Regions from separate parts of the Cohnella yongneupensis genome, predicted to be linked through region 3. Evidence: riboswitches for the same ligand, from Rfam matches in the RefSeq annotation. Region 3 holds a riboswitch; each other region holds the start of a gene.
The links. Region 3 has a riboswitch for ZMP and ZTP ahead of rpiB (ribose 5-phosphate isomerase B). Riboswitches for the same ligand answer to the same signal wherever they lie in the genome.
Positions count from the first base shown of each region.

Region 1: another riboswitch for ZMP and ZTP. It lies ahead of ACFPQ4_RS05250 (DJ-1/PfpI family protein); the one in region 3 lies ahead of rpiB (ribose 5-phosphate isomerase B).
Region 2: another riboswitch for ZMP and ZTP. It lies ahead of ACFPQ4_RS06010 (bifunctional 5,10-methylenetetrahydrofolate dehydrogenase/5,10-methenyltetrahydrofolate cyclohydrolase); the one in region 3 lies ahead of rpiB (ribose 5-phosphate isomerase B).

Region 1 is NZ_JBHSNC010000013.1:56,850-62,472, reverse strand. It holds gene ACFPQ4_RS05265 (SDR family oxidoreductase) at 1-311, opposite strand, end outside; gene ACFPQ4_RS05260 (SDR family oxidoreductase) at 382-1,398, opposite strand; gene ACFPQ4_RS05255 (SDR family oxidoreductase) at 1,471-2,310, opposite strand; gene ACFPQ4_RS05250 (DJ-1/PfpI family protein) at 2,380-2,955, opposite strand; ZMP/ZTP riboswitch at 3,025-3,102, opposite strand; gene ACFPQ4_RS05245 (DUF4180 domain-containing protein) at 3,184-3,552, opposite strand; gene ACFPQ4_RS05240 (LLM class flavin-dependent oxidoreductase) at 3,653-4,711, shown strand; gene ACFPQ4_RS05235 (amidohydrolase family protein) at 5,020-5,623, opposite strand, start outside.
Region 2 is NZ_JBHSNC010000019.1:2,800-8,422, forward strand. It holds gene ACFPQ4_RS05990 (vWA domain-containing protein) at 1-891, opposite strand, end outside; partial or broken gene ACFPQ4_RS05995 (zinc-ribbon domain-containing protein) at 1,099-1,230, opposite strand; gene ACFPQ4_RS06000 (hypothetical protein) at 1,515-1,982, opposite strand; gene ACFPQ4_RS06005 (DUF3895 domain-containing protein) at 2,296-3,216, shown strand; ZMP/ZTP riboswitch at 3,320-3,398, shown strand; gene ACFPQ4_RS06010 (bifunctional 5,10-methylenetetrahydrofolate dehydrogenase/5,10-methenyltetrahydrofolate cyclohydrolase) at 3,443-4,291, shown strand; gene ACFPQ4_RS06015 (5' nucleotidase, NT5C type) at 4,365-4,898, shown strand; gene ACFPQ4_RS06020 (hypothetical protein) at 4,905-5,456, shown strand; gene ACFPQ4_RS06025 (PH domain-containing protein) at 5,507-5,623, opposite strand, start outside.
Region 3 is NZ_JBHSNC010000051.1:73,941-79,563, reverse strand. It holds gene ACFPQ4_RS16885 (L-threonylcarbamoyladenylate synthase) at 1-3, shown strand, start outside; gene ACFPQ4_RS16880 (manganese efflux pump MntP) at 131-691, shown strand; gene ACFPQ4_RS16875 (low molecular weight protein arginine phosphatase) at 822-1,427, shown strand; ZMP/ZTP riboswitch at 1,472-1,554, shown strand; gene rpiB (ribose 5-phosphate isomerase B) at 1,673-2,116, shown strand; gene ACFPQ4_RS16865 (TIGR01440 family protein) at 2,154-2,750, shown strand; gene ACFPQ4_RS16860 (serine hydroxymethyltransferase) at 2,795-4,042, shown strand; gene ACFPQ4_RS16855 (NADH:flavin oxidoreductase/NADH oxidase) at 4,258-5,277, opposite strand; gene ACFPQ4_RS16850 (LSm family protein) at 5,395-5,623, opposite strand, start outside.

The DNA.
Region 1 (5,623 bases), on a different contig from region 3:
CCGTATTTCTCGACCATCGCCTTCGTCGCCAGCGCGTCTTCCCGCTCGTACAAGTAGACGATCGCCATGTCTGCGCCTTCCTTGGCGAAGCCGATCGCGACCGCGCGGCCGATGCCGCTGTCGCCGCCGTTGATGATGGCGACTTTGCCTGCCAGCTTACCGCTTCCCTTATAGGCGGGATTATCCGAGATTGGAGTCGGGTTCATCAAATATTCCAAACCCGGCTGCCTATCTTGATGCTGCGGAGGGAACGTCACCGGGACTGGACGACAATGCGTCTCGTAACCGTAATACGGGTACATCGGAATCATCTTGCATCCGCCACCTTCTGCTCAAGTCGTCGAAGCAGAATATTCAGCGGATGCCTATTCGGTTCCCTTTTTACCCTCTGATCGCCTTTGCCGCCGCATCCAGCGCATGAACGACCTTGTCACACCACGCATCGAATTCCGGGTCTTCTTGCTGCAGCTCTGGATGGGCCAGAATGTGGGCGACCGTCTTCTTGATCCCTTGGTCGAGACGCGTCGTCGCGACGAATTCGGGAACTAGCCGCTTCAGCTTCGCGTTGTCGAAGACGACGGAGTTGGCCTTGTCGCCTAGCAAGCCGCCGCGGTAGTCTTCCGTGCTGCATGCGGCGAGGAATTCCGAAGAGACGTGGACGGCATTGAGCTTAACGCCCAGCGCGTCGGCGATAATCTCGTAAATTTGGTTCCAAGTGACCGACTCGTCCGAAGTGATATGTACCGTCTCACCGAGCGCGTGAATGTTGCCCATCAAGCCGATGAAGCCTTTGGCAAAGTCGCTGTTGTGCGTCATCGTCCACAAAGACGTACCGTCGCCGTGAATGATGACCGGCTTGTTCTCCAGCATGCGCCGGGCAACCTGCCAAGTTCCTCTGCTACCGTGCACGCCTAGCGGAATCGAGCGTTCGTCGTACGTATGGCTCGGCCGGACGATCGTAACCGGGAAGCCTTGCTCGCGATATTGCTTGATGAGGTACTCTTCGCAGGCTATTTTGTTCCGGGAATATTCCCAGTATGGATTCGATAATGGCGTACCTTCGGTGATTCGATAGTCCGATAGCGGCGTCTGATAGGCGGATGCCGAGCTGATGAACATGAATTGCTTCGTTTTGCCTTGGAAAAGGCGATAATCCCGCTCCAGCTGCGCCGGCACGAACGCGATAAAATCGGCGACGACGTCGAACGACATCGACTCGATCAGCTTCGCCACGCGCTCCTCGTCGTTGATATCCGCTTGAACGACGCGTACGCCCGCAGGCAAATCATCGTTCCGGCTGCCGCGGTTAAGCAAGTACAATTCGCAGCCTTGCTTCGCCAATTGCTCCGTAATCGCCGAGCTGATAATGCCTGTTCCCCCGATAAAAAGAGCTTTCATTTCCGTGCACCTCCATGAGTTTGAGAACGACCGAGACGTCGGCCGCTCCATCAGCGGTTACCTATCCCTATTTTACCAATTCAGTTGAAGCTTGCGAGTATACTTTACGCCTTCGAGCCCGGTCGGATCTTTCTCCGCCTTGAAGCGGACGAATGATTCGGCAGCTTCCGAAGTTCTGACGCGAAGCGGCTTCGGATCGCTATGGACGACGTCCCATACGACATCGGCAACCGACTCCGACGTCTGCGGCACGGAATTGCGGCTATTGAAACCTTCGATATAACGCATCAGAACCGGCTTGTATTCATCGTCCAGAATACCGCCCGTCTTCTCGACCTGCGACATGACCGTACTGACGAAGCTCGTGGCGATCGCGCCCGGCTCAAGAAGCGTTATATCGATGTTGAAAGCGGGCTTATAGTAAGTCGCTAAGCTTTCGAGTAGACCTTCGACCGCGAATTTACTGGCGCAATAAATTTCGTTGAGCGGCTGTCCCACAAGCCCGCCGACGCTAGACGTCGCGATAATATGCCCGCCATCTCCCTTGCGAAGAAGCGGCAGCGCGGCGCGGATCGTATGCATGACGCCGTATACGTTCGTGTCGAACACGCGATGGATGTCCGCGAGATCCGCTTGCCCAAGCGCCCTCAAATAACCGAAGCCGGCATTGCAGAATAGGACGTCCAGACGTCCATGCTCGGCATCGATTCGGTCTACGACCGTCTGCAGAGCGGTCGGGTCGGTTACTTCCATCTCGACGAAATGCACATTCGCGTTGTCCGCGTACAGCTGCCTATCTCTTTCCGCATTCCGAGTGCCCGCGTATACGGTCCACCCTTCCCGTCCGAACTTCAGCGCCGTTGCCAGACCGATCCCGGACGATGCGCCGGTAATCGCAATGATTCGGTTCAAATGATCACCCGCTTCGAGAAATTAGGTTACCAGTCCTTACCTAATCATTATCCTCGATCGAATAGGCCATTACAATTGCGGACGATAGTACGGGTAATCTATTTTCTGTTGCACCTGTCGAGCGAATGCGACGTCCGTTAACGACTCGACGAGCAGCAAGCCTAGGTCGATCGAAGACGACGCGGCTCCTCCGGTGAACACGTCGCCGTCGCGAACGCAGCGTTCCCGAACGACCTCCGCGCAATAGGGGGCAAGCAAGTCATATGCCGACGGGTTAGTCGTTGCCCGCTTACCCTCTAGGAACCCGGCGGCGCCGAGCAGCAAAGCGCCGGTGCATACCGACGCTTTGAGCTTCGCGTCTCGCGCGGTCTTGATCCAGGCCATGAATGCGGCATCGAATCTAAGCTGTCTCGTAGGCATGCCGCCGGTTACGAAAACCAAGTCGTACCTGGACAAGTCCGGCAAAACGTGGTCGATGTTGATTTTAAGTCCGCGATCGTCCGTAATCCGGTCTTTGTTCGAACAGAAGTCCCATGACAAGTCCGGCTTAGCCCCGAGCACGAGCATCCACGGCAGCACCTCATGTACACCCGCCCAATCGAGCGTCGTCATTCCGTCGAACATCACGTAAGCCACTTTCATCATAGACACCTAGCCTCTCCTTATGGGCTGGAAAAACAAAAAGAAGCACCCGATCGCGACATTCGCGTTCGATTGCTTCGCCCAGGCGTACGGCCGTATCCGCTGCGTTCCCCCATGGTTATCCATGCTACGCCAGTTGCGCGCGGTGTAATTGTTAACGATAGTGTACATCCTTATTTTGGAACTGACAACGGTTGGATTTGTTTAATCACGTCTGTAGATCCGGCACGATTACGCGTACTGGTGAAGCCTATCGAGCGCGGTCGCCTGGTCCGGGAGGAAAAAGATTTGCGTGCCCTTGTTGCATTCGTATATGAAATCCTTCAGGCTTTTGCTGTCGTACGCGCCGAAATCTCCTACGATCGCCAGCTTCACTTGATAGGTCGTAAACTTTTGCAAAATATCGCCCGCAAGCTTCGTCTTGAGCTCAAAGAAATCTTCCGTGAAGCACGACTTTTCGATGAGCATTTTTGTGCAGTCCGCCGTGTATTGTACAGTAGCCATTAAATCCAATGCGTCTTGCACTTCGCCAATGACAATCTCGTCGCTTTCCACGATCGCTACTAAAGATGGTCCTCTTTGGTCAACCCTAATGTTCATCCGCAGCTCACCTCCCTTGGATTGTAACCTAACTAACAAAAGTTGAGAAACAATAAAATAATGAGTAGACTATAGGTATTAATAAGGGGGCGAAACCCGCATGACTAATCAAGCATCTTCATTCGAAATAGGAATCAGCACGTTTCTCGAAGCGACGCCGAACGCGACGGTCGGGAAGTCCATCACTCACGCCGAGCGGCTGCGCCAGGCCGTCGAGGAAATCGTGCTCGCCGATCAAGTCGGGCTAGACGTCTATGGCATAGGCGAACATCATCGGGCAGACTACGCGGGCACTTCGCCGGTCACCATACTCGCAGCGGCCGCTTCCGTGACGAAGCGGATCCGTCTCTCGAGCGCCGTTACGGTATTGTCCTCGGACGATCCGGTTCGCGTATACGAATCTTTCTCCACGTTGGACGGCTTGTCTAACGGTCGGGCGGAAATTATGGCGGGGCGCGGTTCGTTCATCGAATCGTTCCCGCTGTTCGGATATAGTCTGGACCATTACGACGAGTTGTTCGAGGAAAAGCTCGAGCTATTGCTCGCGATCCGCGCATCGGAAAAGGTCACCTGGCGCGGAGGCCATCGTGCGGCGATCAAAAACTTAGGCGTCTATCCGCGCTCCGTGCAGGAGCCGCTTCCGGTATGGATCGCCAGTGGCGGCAATCCGGAATCCGCCGTTCGCGCGGGGACGCTCGGATTGCCGATCGTGTTCGCCATCATCGGCGGCATGCCGGAGCGGTTCGCTCCGCTCGTCAACTTGTATAAGCAAGCCGCCGCGCGCGCAGGGCATGACGTCGCCAAGCTGCAGATTGCGACGCACTCCCACGGCTTCATTTCGGATACGACCGACCGAGCAGCCGACCTGTTCTTCCCGCACACGCAAGCCCATATGAACACGATCGGTCGCGAACGCGGATGGCCGCATTACGACCGCTCGGCGTTCGATGCCGCTCGCAGCATGCGCGGTGCGCTCTATGTCGGCGATCCCGAATACGTCGCCGAGAAAATCGTGCTGCTGCAGCGCAACCTAGGCATTACGCGGTTCTTCCTGCATGCCGACGTCAGCACGATGCCTCATAGCCAGCTGCTGCGCACCATCGAGCTGCTCGGCACCAAGGTCGCGCCGATCGTTCGCAAGGAGCTTGCTAAGGGATAAGCATCTCATCTCCTAATGTAACTATAGAGGCTGTCCCACAAGTCACCGAAAGGTGATTAAGGGCAGCCTCTACGCGTATGAGCATCGATTGATGGGGTAGGGGACTGACTCCACGGACACACGGGACGCTATTCTGACGAACAAGCCGTGTTTGGGCGACCTAGCGGACATAGAAGACGCTATTTTCCTCAAAACTCGTTAGAATACGGCGCTTGGGTGCTAATAAGGCTTCTGATATCCGCAACCAATGTTAAAACCGTTAATTGGCCAGGAATAGCGACTCGTGTGTCCGCTCCGATGTCAACGTGTTATTGGGTCATATCTACCTGCGCATCAATCAGTAGGCGGCCCGCTTCCAGCTTAGACAAATGGGTCAGGTCGGGCTTCTGCCCGTCCGGAAAATCGAGCTTCCCGAGCGCCTCCAACTGCGTCTTCGTTGCCGGCTCGGCTTGAAGGATCGCGTCGTAATTATCATGCGCGATTCGCTTCGCAACCTCCGGGTCCTCTTGGTTCAGTAAATCGACCATCCGGTACATCGATTCGATGGCCGCCGCCTCCTCGCCGTCCAGACCGTAGCCGGAGTCGGTGCTTAGCAGGAAACGATCCGAGAACTTCTTCATGACCGGCACGAAGTCTTCGAGCGTATTCCCGCTATCCGGATTCAAATCCGTGAAGCCCGCGAAGAAGTCGGCGTACAGATTCGGATGCGCCGCCATCAGCGCTTCAACGTTGGCCGGAGAATTGTAGGCATTAATGTGCCCGACTATGATAATCGTATCGGGATAGGCGTCGAGCGCTTCCTCCAGCTTCACGATAGGTTCCCCGGCCATTGGATCGATATGAAGCAGAACCGGAGCTTTATACTCCGCACATAATTCGTAGAGCTGCGGCAAAATGCCATCCATCGGATCG
Region 2 (5,623 bases), on a different contig from region 3:
GCTGCCGCTGACGTCGATGACCAGGTTAGTGCTGATCGACTGCGGAAGCTGCGCCAGCTTGCCGAAGGTAACGTTGCTAGGCGCGGTGCCGTCTTCCGTGATCGATACGGCGGACTGAGCCCCATCAAAGTCCTCGAGGGGATTGTCGTTCGAGTCGTATAGCGAGAAATACACGTTAACCTTCGGATATTGATCGGTATTGTAGCTCAGGTCGCCGATCGTCACGGCGGATTGCTCCGGCGATTGATAGGAGCCGGACAGCTTGCTGCCTGCGATATCAAGCTCGACGATGCGGGTTTCGCCGCTTGGCGGGTTGCTGTTCGTTACGGACGTTACGTAGACGATATTCAGCGCCTTTGCGTTCGCGCTCCCGTGTTTCTCTTTAATGGACTGAGGCTGACCGCGCTCGGTAATCGCAACCTTGGCGTCCGCGATCGCGCTGTCGTCGTATGCACCATGAACTCCCACTATCAAGGTAATGGTCGGATAGGCCGACGAGTCTACGCTATCGAGCGTGAAGGACATATCCGAAGCGACGGCCACTTCGGCCGCCGACGATGTTGCGGATGCCGCGGCGGATGGCGGGGAGTCGATGACTGCCTCGGTAGATTGGTCTTTGAGAATAACGCCTGAGAAATAAAGCCCGGCGAACACGACTAGTAGCAAAGCAACGCCTGCGATCGAAGCATACAGCCAGTTGAATTTCCGGGACGCGGCAGGCGCGTCGGAAGATTCCAGCGGTAAGGCGATGGCAGCGGCTACTTCTGCGTCCGATTGCGCTTGCGCGGTCGGCATAGGCTGACCAGGCAACGGAGACGGGGCCTGATACGTCTGTGCGAACGGCGTAGGTTGAGGCGACTGCGTATACGGCATAGGCTCGGGTGTCGGCATTATTATCGCCGTCGGCTCAGATGGCAAAGGAGGCGTAGGCGTTATAGGCGGCAACGGCGAATTCGGCGGAAAGAATGCGGTCGGAGGCTGCATCGGCAGAGGCGGTTGAACCGGCAATGGCGATGGCGGCGTCCACTGGGCAGGCTGCTGCGGTTGCTGAGGCTGCTCAGGCGTTGCGCCGTTCGATTGGCGGGCACCGCATCGGGCGCAAAATGCCGTCCCAGGTCTTACTTCCTCTCCGCATTGCTTACAGCTGTCGGGCTTTGGAAGCGATGAGCCGCATCCCTTACAGAACCTGGCGTTCGGATCATTATGCGATCCGCATTGGCTACAGTACATGGTCGTCTTTCCATCCTCTCATTCTACTGAACGGAAGAAATGCTTGGTCTAGGTGAGGTTGTCCAGTTGTGTGGTGTCGGAGTATTCGGAGATGCGTATTTTCCTGCAATGTAAATGTTTAGGAAGTGTGCGAATCTTCTATTATTCTACACGCTTTCCGACAGATTTCAACAAAATCAATAGGAAAAATAAGGCTCGCGTCATAGATCCAGAGTAACAACAAACCCACCTCCATGTCATTAACCGGAAGGTGGGTAGGCGTTGGCATTCAATATTCGGCTAGGTTATTCCGCTTCGGGAGCGATTGTGCTTCTAAAAGAGACCGGCCTCCATAGCGACTCGGCTTGTCGAGCCCCTGCCAGCACGGCGATCAAGCCCGCGATAGACAGCATGACGGATAAGGGGGCGGCCCACAGGTTCGGTTGCGCGACGAAGAACGGAATAATGGAGACGGCGAGAATCGGAGGCGCGTTCCAACGGAACCGATGGATCAGCCATCCGACGAAGAGCGTATCGGCCAGTAACCCGATAACGCCGGGACTCGCCGCGTGCAGCAACGTTCCGATGGCCGAGCCTATCGTCGCTCCGGCCATTACGCGGCCGGCTTCCTTCATATCGAACTCGCGCGATGCCAACAAGAAGCTGAACGCGCCGAGCGTCGGATAGAACAGAGCATGCATGGACGGCAGATGCGATGAAATCCAGTAAATCAATACGATATATAAGCTGATCAATACGAGCTTGATGTTCATAATAGATTGTTCTCCTGTGAGAGTAAGTTAAAGTACACAAATTAGAGTGTAATTCTGATCTACGCAGTCGTCAATATTCGTCAAAAAATTCTGGCAGGAATACAGGCTAACGTTGTGGAACATGTGAAGGAGCATATCCTTGGATCTGCTCTTTCGTTGATCTATATGCCGAGGCGCGTAACACCGCAACTTGTCTAACGGAAGCGACAGCCTCTATTTAAAACCGACTTTTCCGCATGAATAAGGGCCGTGGCAACCGTTAGAATAGACTTGCGCGGTTGTTAGCGTCGTAACGCCTACGAAGGAGCTAGCTATGTTAATTCTATCGGTGCAAGAACGCGATGCGATCATGGAGAGCTTGAGCGCGGAGCAACGGGATTTTCTAACGAAACAATTGAACCGTAGCCGCCGGACGAGCTTCGCGAACGCGATGGCGCGCGACAAGGGCTTCCATATACCGGACAACACGAATCCGGAAGACATCGAGTTTTTGCTTTCTGATTGGATTTATACGGGCTATATCGACGCGGGATGCGTCTCGCCAGAGCTACGCTGCGAATGCGGTCGGCAACTGCGCTACCAGCATCAGGTGGACAATAAAGCGACCGGAGAGACAAAGAAGTTTGGCATCGAGCATCTGAAGGAGCATCTCGGGATTGACGCGGAAGTCGTAGCTGCGGTGAAAAAAGGGTTCGACGCGATCGACTACGAGCTGGACGAGCTCCTGCTCAAAGTGAAGAACGGCTGGCAGAACGATCCTGAGATCGTCGGCCGCGGTAATCTTCCAGAAGACGTGCGCATGCATGTGAGTCACGGCCTGCCCTTGCTCAATAGGCAGTTGGCCAAGCTAAGGCATGTCGCGCCTCCCCGTCGTGCCGAGTCTATTCCGATACAACGCGTCGTGCCCGTAGCGGAACCGCCTGCTCCGGTGGATCTCTTCAGCTGGAATGCGCAAGAAGACACGCATGAGAACGCACAAGAAGATACGGCGCTCCCTGTCGGGATGGAGCTGGACGACAGATGGCATGCGCCGGTTCTCGAATATGTCGGCCGCGGTATTCGCAGCGCTAGGGTGATCTGTGATCTGCTCATTCAAGAGAAGGGTGCGGCGGATGTTCGGTTTCTTACGGGAAAGCCGAGGTTCTATCCTCAGGTGTGCCTATTCATCGAATCGAAATATCCGGATTGCGCGGTGACGACGAACGGCACGGAAGATCGGCTATACAATATATAAGCAATCAATTATTCAATAATATCGACGATGCGAAAGAAGCCGATTGTTCGATAACGGTATTGATCGACGAAGCCTGTTGGGCTTACAATGGTAGCAACTGAATACGGCCGTGCGTAACTGGCGAACGCGGATGACCGCGAGGGAGCGCACGGCGTCACGAGCCGTACGCCTGGGCAGAGGTAAGGGAACATCCCTTGCCTCTTTCTATTTACCGGGAGGGATTGGGATGAGCGAACAAGTCACGATCTTGGATGGCGTGGCCGTTGCGCGTAACATGAGATCCGAGTTGCAGACGAGAGTGGAGGAGTTGGCGAAGCAGGGCATTACACCATGTCTGGCTACGATACTCGTCGGCGACGATCCGGCATCGGCTACGTACGTGAGAATGAAGGGCAACGCCTGCGAACGCCTCGGCATCCGTTCGAAGCGGGTTACCTTGCCGAGCGCAACGACAACCGAAGAGTTGCTACGGGTCATCGGCGAACTGAATGACGATCCGCTCGTTCACGGTATTCTGTTGCAGCACCCCGTGCCGGAGCATATTGATGAACGAGAAGCCTTCGAACGCATTAAGCTGGGGAAAGACGTCGACGGCGTAACGACGCTCGGCTTCGGAAGAACCGCGTTCGATCTGCCGAGCTACGCACCTTGCACGCCGCAAGCGATTCTATCGATCTTGGACGCGTACGAAGTGCCGCTGGAAGGCAAGCATGCGGTCGTCATCGGCCGTAGCCCGATTCTGGGTAAGCCCGTCTCGCTCATGCTGCTCAACCGGAACGCGACGGTGACGATCTGCCATTCGAAAACACAGCATCTTGCTTCGATCGTGAAGACGGCGGATATCGTCGTCGCGGCGGTTGGCAAGCCGCGGTTCGTTCAAGGCTCGTGGATCAAGCAGGGCGCGGTCGTATTGGATGCAGGTTACAATCCCGGCAACGTTGGCGATGTGGACTATGAGGCTTGTCTGCCCCATGTCAGCGCGATTACTCCGGTTCCGGGAGGCATCGGCCCGGTGACGATCGCGACGCTACTCCGCAATACGGTACATGCCGCCGAGTCCGAACTAAATCGATAACGAAGTTGACAGAATCGTTAACGGCATTACAAAATTATGACATTAATAATCAGCAGGGGCAGGCGAGGTTAGCATGCAAAGAATCGCGATCGATATGGACGAAGTTATTGCGGAATTTTCGACTAAGCATCTGGAGTTGTTTAATCGCACTTTTAACGAACAAGTTACGATGGAGGAGCTGCACGGCAAGAAGCTCAGAGACCTTCGGCCGGAGTTGGCTCACGAAATCTTCGAATTGATCCTAATGCCGGATTTTTTCCGAGATTTGAATCCAATACCGCACAGCCAAGAGGTTATCAAAGAGCTATCGGAGTCGTACGAAATCTTCATTGCCACTGCGGCGATGGAGGTTCCTACGTCCTTCACGGCCAAGTACGAATGGTTGAAGGAGCATTTCGGGTTCCTTAACGAGATGAACTTCGTATTTTGCGGAGATAAGAGCATCATTCGCGCCGACTATCTGATCGACGACAATACGAGGCATTTCAAGGGCTTCGAGGGCCAGAGCATTCTATTTACGGCGAACCACAATAAAAATGAAACGGGATACGTACGCGTGAACGATTGGTTGGAGGTCAGAGATTATTTCAAAGGGCTGGCGCGATGATCGGGATTGAGCTTTAAGCTGCCGAGAACGAATCGGACGGGGGCGATGGGCGTGTTCAGTGGGAAAAAGCTTGTCGTGCTGCTTACGGCCGTCATCGTAATCGGGGTGTCGTTCGCCGTGTATTTTTCCATGGATGCTCGGCTACATTTTCAGGATATCAATAAGCAATTACGGATGGACGGGATCCGGCTGGATATGCCCGAGCAAGACGTGATCGATCGATGGGGACAGGGGACGAATCAGGAAGGGTTCGGCGGGCACTTCAGAACGTACGAGGATCATAAGGTCGAGTTGGGATTCTCGGACGATTCCGAAAGCTCCTGTTATCGCTCCGTGTGCAATATTGTCTCGTCGAACGCGGACTACTCGATTTATGACATTAAGATTCAAGACGACATCGCGTCATCGGAAATGCAGCTTTGGGAGCGAGGCTTCAAGAGCGTGGAGAATCACCTCTATCGGCAAGACGAATTTTATATCTCGTTGCAGGGCGACAGCATTGTAGAGAAGATTCAGGTCTGGTTCTCGGATAAGGATCTGCAGGATCGGGAGTATTAGAGGGATACAAAAAGACCGTCTTCGCAGACGGTCGTTGGCGATAGTCGAGATTAGGCGTTCAATCTCTTGTTATTCTGGTGGGCGATGGTCATGAGCGCGACGTAGATGGGCTGAACGTTGAACTTTTTGCCGAATTCGAACTTATAGGTGGCCGTGCTTACGTTATT
Region 3 (5,623 bases):
TAAAGGGAAGCACCCCTCCATCTTCCATAAGCTTCCACCCCTAAGAGCATGATCCCGAACTCGTCCGCATATGTTGGATAGAGGATAAGGCGATGCGGAGGCTAGCTCGCCGCATGAGGGGGGACAAGCGATGACGGACTGGTCCATCGCATCCGGGCAAATGCTGACGATTCTCGTCATGGCGGTCGCTCTGGGCATGGATGCTTTCTCTCTGGGCATCGGAATCGGATTGAAAGGCATCCGGCGCCGCGACGTGCTCAAGCTGAGCGCGATTATCGCGCTGTTCCATATTTTGATGCCGCTCGGCGGCATGGTCATGGGACAATACGTCGGCGAGCTGCTCGGCGGAATCGCGACTTCTGCCGCGGGAGCGTTGCTCTTGCTGCTCGGCGGACATATGGTCTATAGCTCCGTGCGCGGGGAGTCGGTCGATTCGATCGATCATCGCACCGTCTGGGGCACGCTCGTATTTTCTTTTAGCGTAAGCATCGATTCGTTCTCCGTCGGAGTGTCGCTAGGCATGTTCTCCTCTCACTTGTTCGTCACCGTGCTGCTATTCGGGTTGACCGGCGGGCTGATGAGCGTAATGGGATTGATGCTCGGACGGCACGTCAGCCGTTCGCTGGGCGGATACGGGGAAGCGCTCGGCGGTGTTATTTTGTTCGGATTTGGATTATTATTTCTTATATAGAGACGGCCAAGCATAAACGACTTACGCCGTCCTAAGGGATGGCGGAAAAACGTTTATGTCGGAGGTTATTCAGAAATGAGTAGCCATGAAACTTATAAATTCTGAATAACTAGATAAAGGGGGCACAAGCATGCTTCGCATTCTGATCGTATGTACGGGGAATACGTGTCGCAGCCCGATGGCACATGCGATGCTCGCCGATTTGGCTGCCCGCGGAGGCAAGTCGATCGAAGTCCGCTCGGCGGGCGTCGCCACGATGAACGGTCTTCCGGCGTCCCCGCACGCGGCGACCGCGCTCCGCAAACGCAACCTGGACGTACCCGGCACTTCGACCTCGCTGACGGCGAACGAAGTGCGCTGGGCGGATCTGATTCTTACGCTATCGACCAGCCATAAGCGAGCCATCGTGCAGTCTTACCCGGATGCTATCGCGAAGACGCACACGCTTAAGGAATACGCGCTCAGAGGCGATCCGGTAATGGACGACGTGGCGGAGGCGGAGAGGCTGTACAGCGAATGGCAGGTTCGGCAAGCGTTAGGGCAGCAGTTGTCCGCCGAGGAGCAAGCGCGGCTGTTCGAGCTGCAACGGCGCATTCCGAATTTCGATATCGCCGACCCGTTCGGCGGCTCGCTCTCGCTCTACGAGCAGTGCGCGGACGAGATCGAGGACGCTTTGCTGAGCATCGTCGAGAAGCTGGAACCAGATGATTCCGGCTCGAATGGGCGCGAAGGGTGATTGATTTTTATCGCTTCGTTCGGTATGATTAGAGCATAACTTCAAGGTTCCGATGTAACTGGCGACGCGTAGTGGATGAAACCACGGTGGAGCATCGGACACCCGGCCGGTCGCCTGGGCAAAGAGCAACGTGCTAACGCACGTTTGCTCTTTTTTGTCTTTTGACGGTATTATGGATGTCGAATTCTGTTTGGCTCAGAGCAATTCAGGTATAATAGCTACGTATACGAGGGAGGTCATTGGGGATGAAAATCGCGATTGGGGCAGACCACGCCGGTTACCGGCTAAAGGATGAGATCGTACCCGTGCTTACGGCGCTGGGCCATGAATTGATCGACGTTGGCTGCAGCTGCGGAGATTCCGTAGATTACCCGGATTACGCATTGCCGGTATGCGAGAAAGTCGTTAGCGGCGAAGCGGAGCGGGGCATTCTTATATGCGGAACCGGCATCGGCATGTCGATCGCCGCGAACAAGACGCACGGTATTCGTTGCGCGCTCGTGCACGACATGTTCTCGGCCAAGGCGACTAGAGAGCATAACGATACGAACGTACTCGCCATGGGCGAACGCGTCATCGGTCCGGGGCTTGCCGCGGAAATCGTGAAGATCTGGCTCGAGACGCCGTTTTCGGGCGGCGAACGCCATAAGAACCGCATCAACAAAGTGATGGCATTGGAATCGAAATAATTCATTCGCGATATCGGCGATAGAAGGAGGTCTCGTGATGACGTCGGAAGCTGCGAACACGATAACGGAGCAAGTGGAGCAGGTGCTAAGCGAGCTCGCGCAAGCCGCGGCTTTGCGGCCGGGGCAGATCGTCGTATTCGGCGTCAGCACGAGCGAGGTGCAAGGGGCGCGCATCGGGACCTCCGGCGCCGAATCGGTTGCCGCGCAAATTCATGCGGGCGTAGAGCGGGTCAGACAGCGGATCGGATTCCAAGCGGTCTGGCAATGCTGCGAGCATCTGAATCGCGCGCTGGTGACGGAACGGACCTTGGCCGAACAGCAGGGCTGGACCGAGGTATCGGCGATTCCGATGCCGAAGGCGGGCGGCTCGATGGCCTCCTTCGCTTATCGTCAATTGCAACAACCTTGTCTCGTCGAGGCGGTGCAAGCGCACGCGGGCATCGACATCGGAGAGACGATGATCGGCATGCATTTGCGTCCGGTCGCCGTACCGCTCAGACCGTCGGTCCGGACGATCGGGCAGGCGCGGGTCGCGATGGCGATGACGCGTCCGAAGCTGATCGGCGGCGCTCGCGCGGTCTATACCCTGGAAGACGCCGCTCCGGCGCAATCTTCTACGAATACTTGTGACTAATGCAGTACCCATAGAACTAATTCCTTAGGAGGCATATCATCATGTTGGACAATCTCAACAAGCAAGACCCGGAAATCGTAAAGGCGCTTAACCTCGAACTGAAACGTCAGCGCGACAACATCGAATTGATCGCATCGGAGAATATCGTAAGCGAAGCGGTCCTCGAGACGATGGGCACGGTGCTTACGAACAAATACGCGGAAGGCTACCCGGGCAAACGCTACTACGGCGGCTGCGAATACGTAGACATCCCGGAAGAAATCGCGCGCAACCGCGCCAAAGAACTGTTCGGCGCAGAGCATGCGAACGTTCAGCCGCACTCCGGCGCGCAAGCTAACCTTGCGGTTTACTTGGCAGTGCTCAAGCCGGGCGACACGGTTCTCGGCATGAACCTTGCGCACGGCGGCCACTTGACGCACGGTAACCCGGCGAACGCGTCCGGCTTGCTGTACAACTTCGTCGCTTACGGCGTTAACGAAGAGACTTTCACGATCGATTACGAAGAAGTCCGCAAAGCGGCTTTCAAGCACCGTCCTCGTCTGATCGTTGCCGGCGCATCCGCATACCCGCGCACGATCGATTTCGAGAAAATGGGCAAAATCGCTAACGACGTAGGCGCGCTCTTCATGGTCGACATGGCGCACATCGCGGGTCTCGTCGCGGGCGGTCAACATCCGAGCCCTGTACCGCACGCTCACTTCGTTACGACGACGACGCATAAGACGCTCCGCGGACCTCGCGGCGGTATGATCTTGTGCCGTCAACCATGGGCTGCCGCGATCGACAAAGCGGTATTCCCGGGCACGCAAGGCGGACCGCTCATGCACATCATCGCGGCCAAAGCGGTCGCCTTCGGCGAAGCGCTTCAACCTTCTTTCAAAGACTACGCTCGCGATGTAGTCGTTAACGCGAAGGTGCTTGCGGACGCGCTCGTCGCGGAAGGCCTGAATATCGTTTCCGGCGGCACGGACAACCACTTGATGCTGATCGATACGCGCAACTTGAACATCACGGGCAAAGAAGCCGAGCATGTTCTCGACTCCGTCGCGATCACGGTCAATAAGAACGCGATCCCGTTCGATCCGACGAGCCCGTTCATCACGAGCGGTATCCGTATCGGTACGCCGGCCGTCACGACCCGCGGCATGGGTCCGGAAGCGATGAAGACGATCGCTAAAGTCATCGCCCTTACGCTCAAGAACCCTAAAGACGCGGCGACGCTCGAGAAAGCCCGCGGTCTTGTGGCTGATCTGACGGCGCAATATCCTCTGTACCCTAACATGGCGTACTAATACGCGCATACGCAAAAGCCCCGACGTGGAACCTTGGTTCCGTGTCGGGGCTTTTTTGGTGATTCGCCACGCGCGGGCAATAGCGGAATAGCGGAACGTGGTTCTGCTAATGTGCCGCCAAGCACGGGCAATAGCGTATTAACGGCACGTAGTTCCGCTAACCCGGTGCCGCATGCGCAGGTATTATCGCAGGAGCGCGACTATCGCGTCGCGCCTTAATAGCCTCGCTCGTACTGCTTCACCACGTCCGTCTTGCCATCCAGCTTGCGAAGCGCGTCGACCGCCCAGTAAGGGTTGCGGAGCATGCCGCGTCCGATCGCTACGAGGTCGGCATCTCCGCCTCCTAGAATGCTCTCTGCGAGCTTCTCGTCGTCGATCAAGCCTACCGTGATCACGGGCACGTCCAGCGCCTTCTTGATCGCCCGCGCGAGCGGAACGTGATAGCCGGGGAAGTTGCCCGGCTTGCGCCCGGCGGATACGCCGTCTCCGCCGCTCGATACGTCGAATACGTCTACGCCCGCTTCGCGATACTTGCGGCAAAGGTCGATAGCATAGTCGACATCGTAGCCGCCTTCGGCGTACTCAACCGCGGATATGCGCATGATAAGCGGCATGTCCGGCGGAAGGACTTGCTTGACCGCTTTGATGACTTCGACGCCGAACTTCGATAAGTCTTGGCCGAATTCATCTTCGCGGCGATTCGAGTTCGGCGATTGGAATTGATGGATCAAGTAACCGTGCGCCCCGTGCAGCTCGATCGTGTCGACGCCGGCTTCAACCGCCCTGCGGGCTCCGTCCGCAAACTTGCCGACGAGCTGCCACACTTCCTCGGTAGTAAGAGCTCGAGGCTGCTTATATTTGGCGTCGAACGCTACATTCTCGGGACCAACCGGCTGGACCGCGTCCTGCGCCTTGCGTCCGGCATGCGCGACTTGTATCGCTACCTTAGCGCCGTACTTGTGAAGCTGGTCGATCAGCTTACGGAATGCCGGAACCTGCTCGTCCGACCATAAGCCGAGGTCGCGATTGGTGATCCGGCCGTCCGGATCGACGTCCGTCATTTCGATGATGATCAATCCGGCTCCGCCGATTGCCCTAGATGTATAGTGAACGAAGTGCCAATCGTTCGGAATGCCGTCTTCCGCGTCCACCGAATATTGACACATCGGACTCATGACGACCCGGTTGCGCAAAGTCAGCCCTTTTAACGTATAAGGTTTGCTCAAATAACTCATAAGCTCGAAAGAACCCCCTTAAGATCGATCTGTGGAATTTGTTGCACAGTCCCTATTATAGCATTCCCTAAGACCAATGGCTAAGCGGTGGTAATGACCGCTTAGCCATTGGTAAATTCAGATCAGCAGCGTAATAACGAGTAACTCGAACAACACGAGCGTCGTGATCGCGGCCGGACCGAAGAAGCGGGCGTCCGTGTTAGCCAAATGCAAATACGTATTGTCGTGACCGACGACGACCCCTTCGTACGTATGTCCGTCGATCGTCTGAACTCTCACTTTGCGGTTCAGGCATTGACCGCAAATGCCAGCGAGCTTCTGACGGGTTTTCTTCACTTGGTCGCAC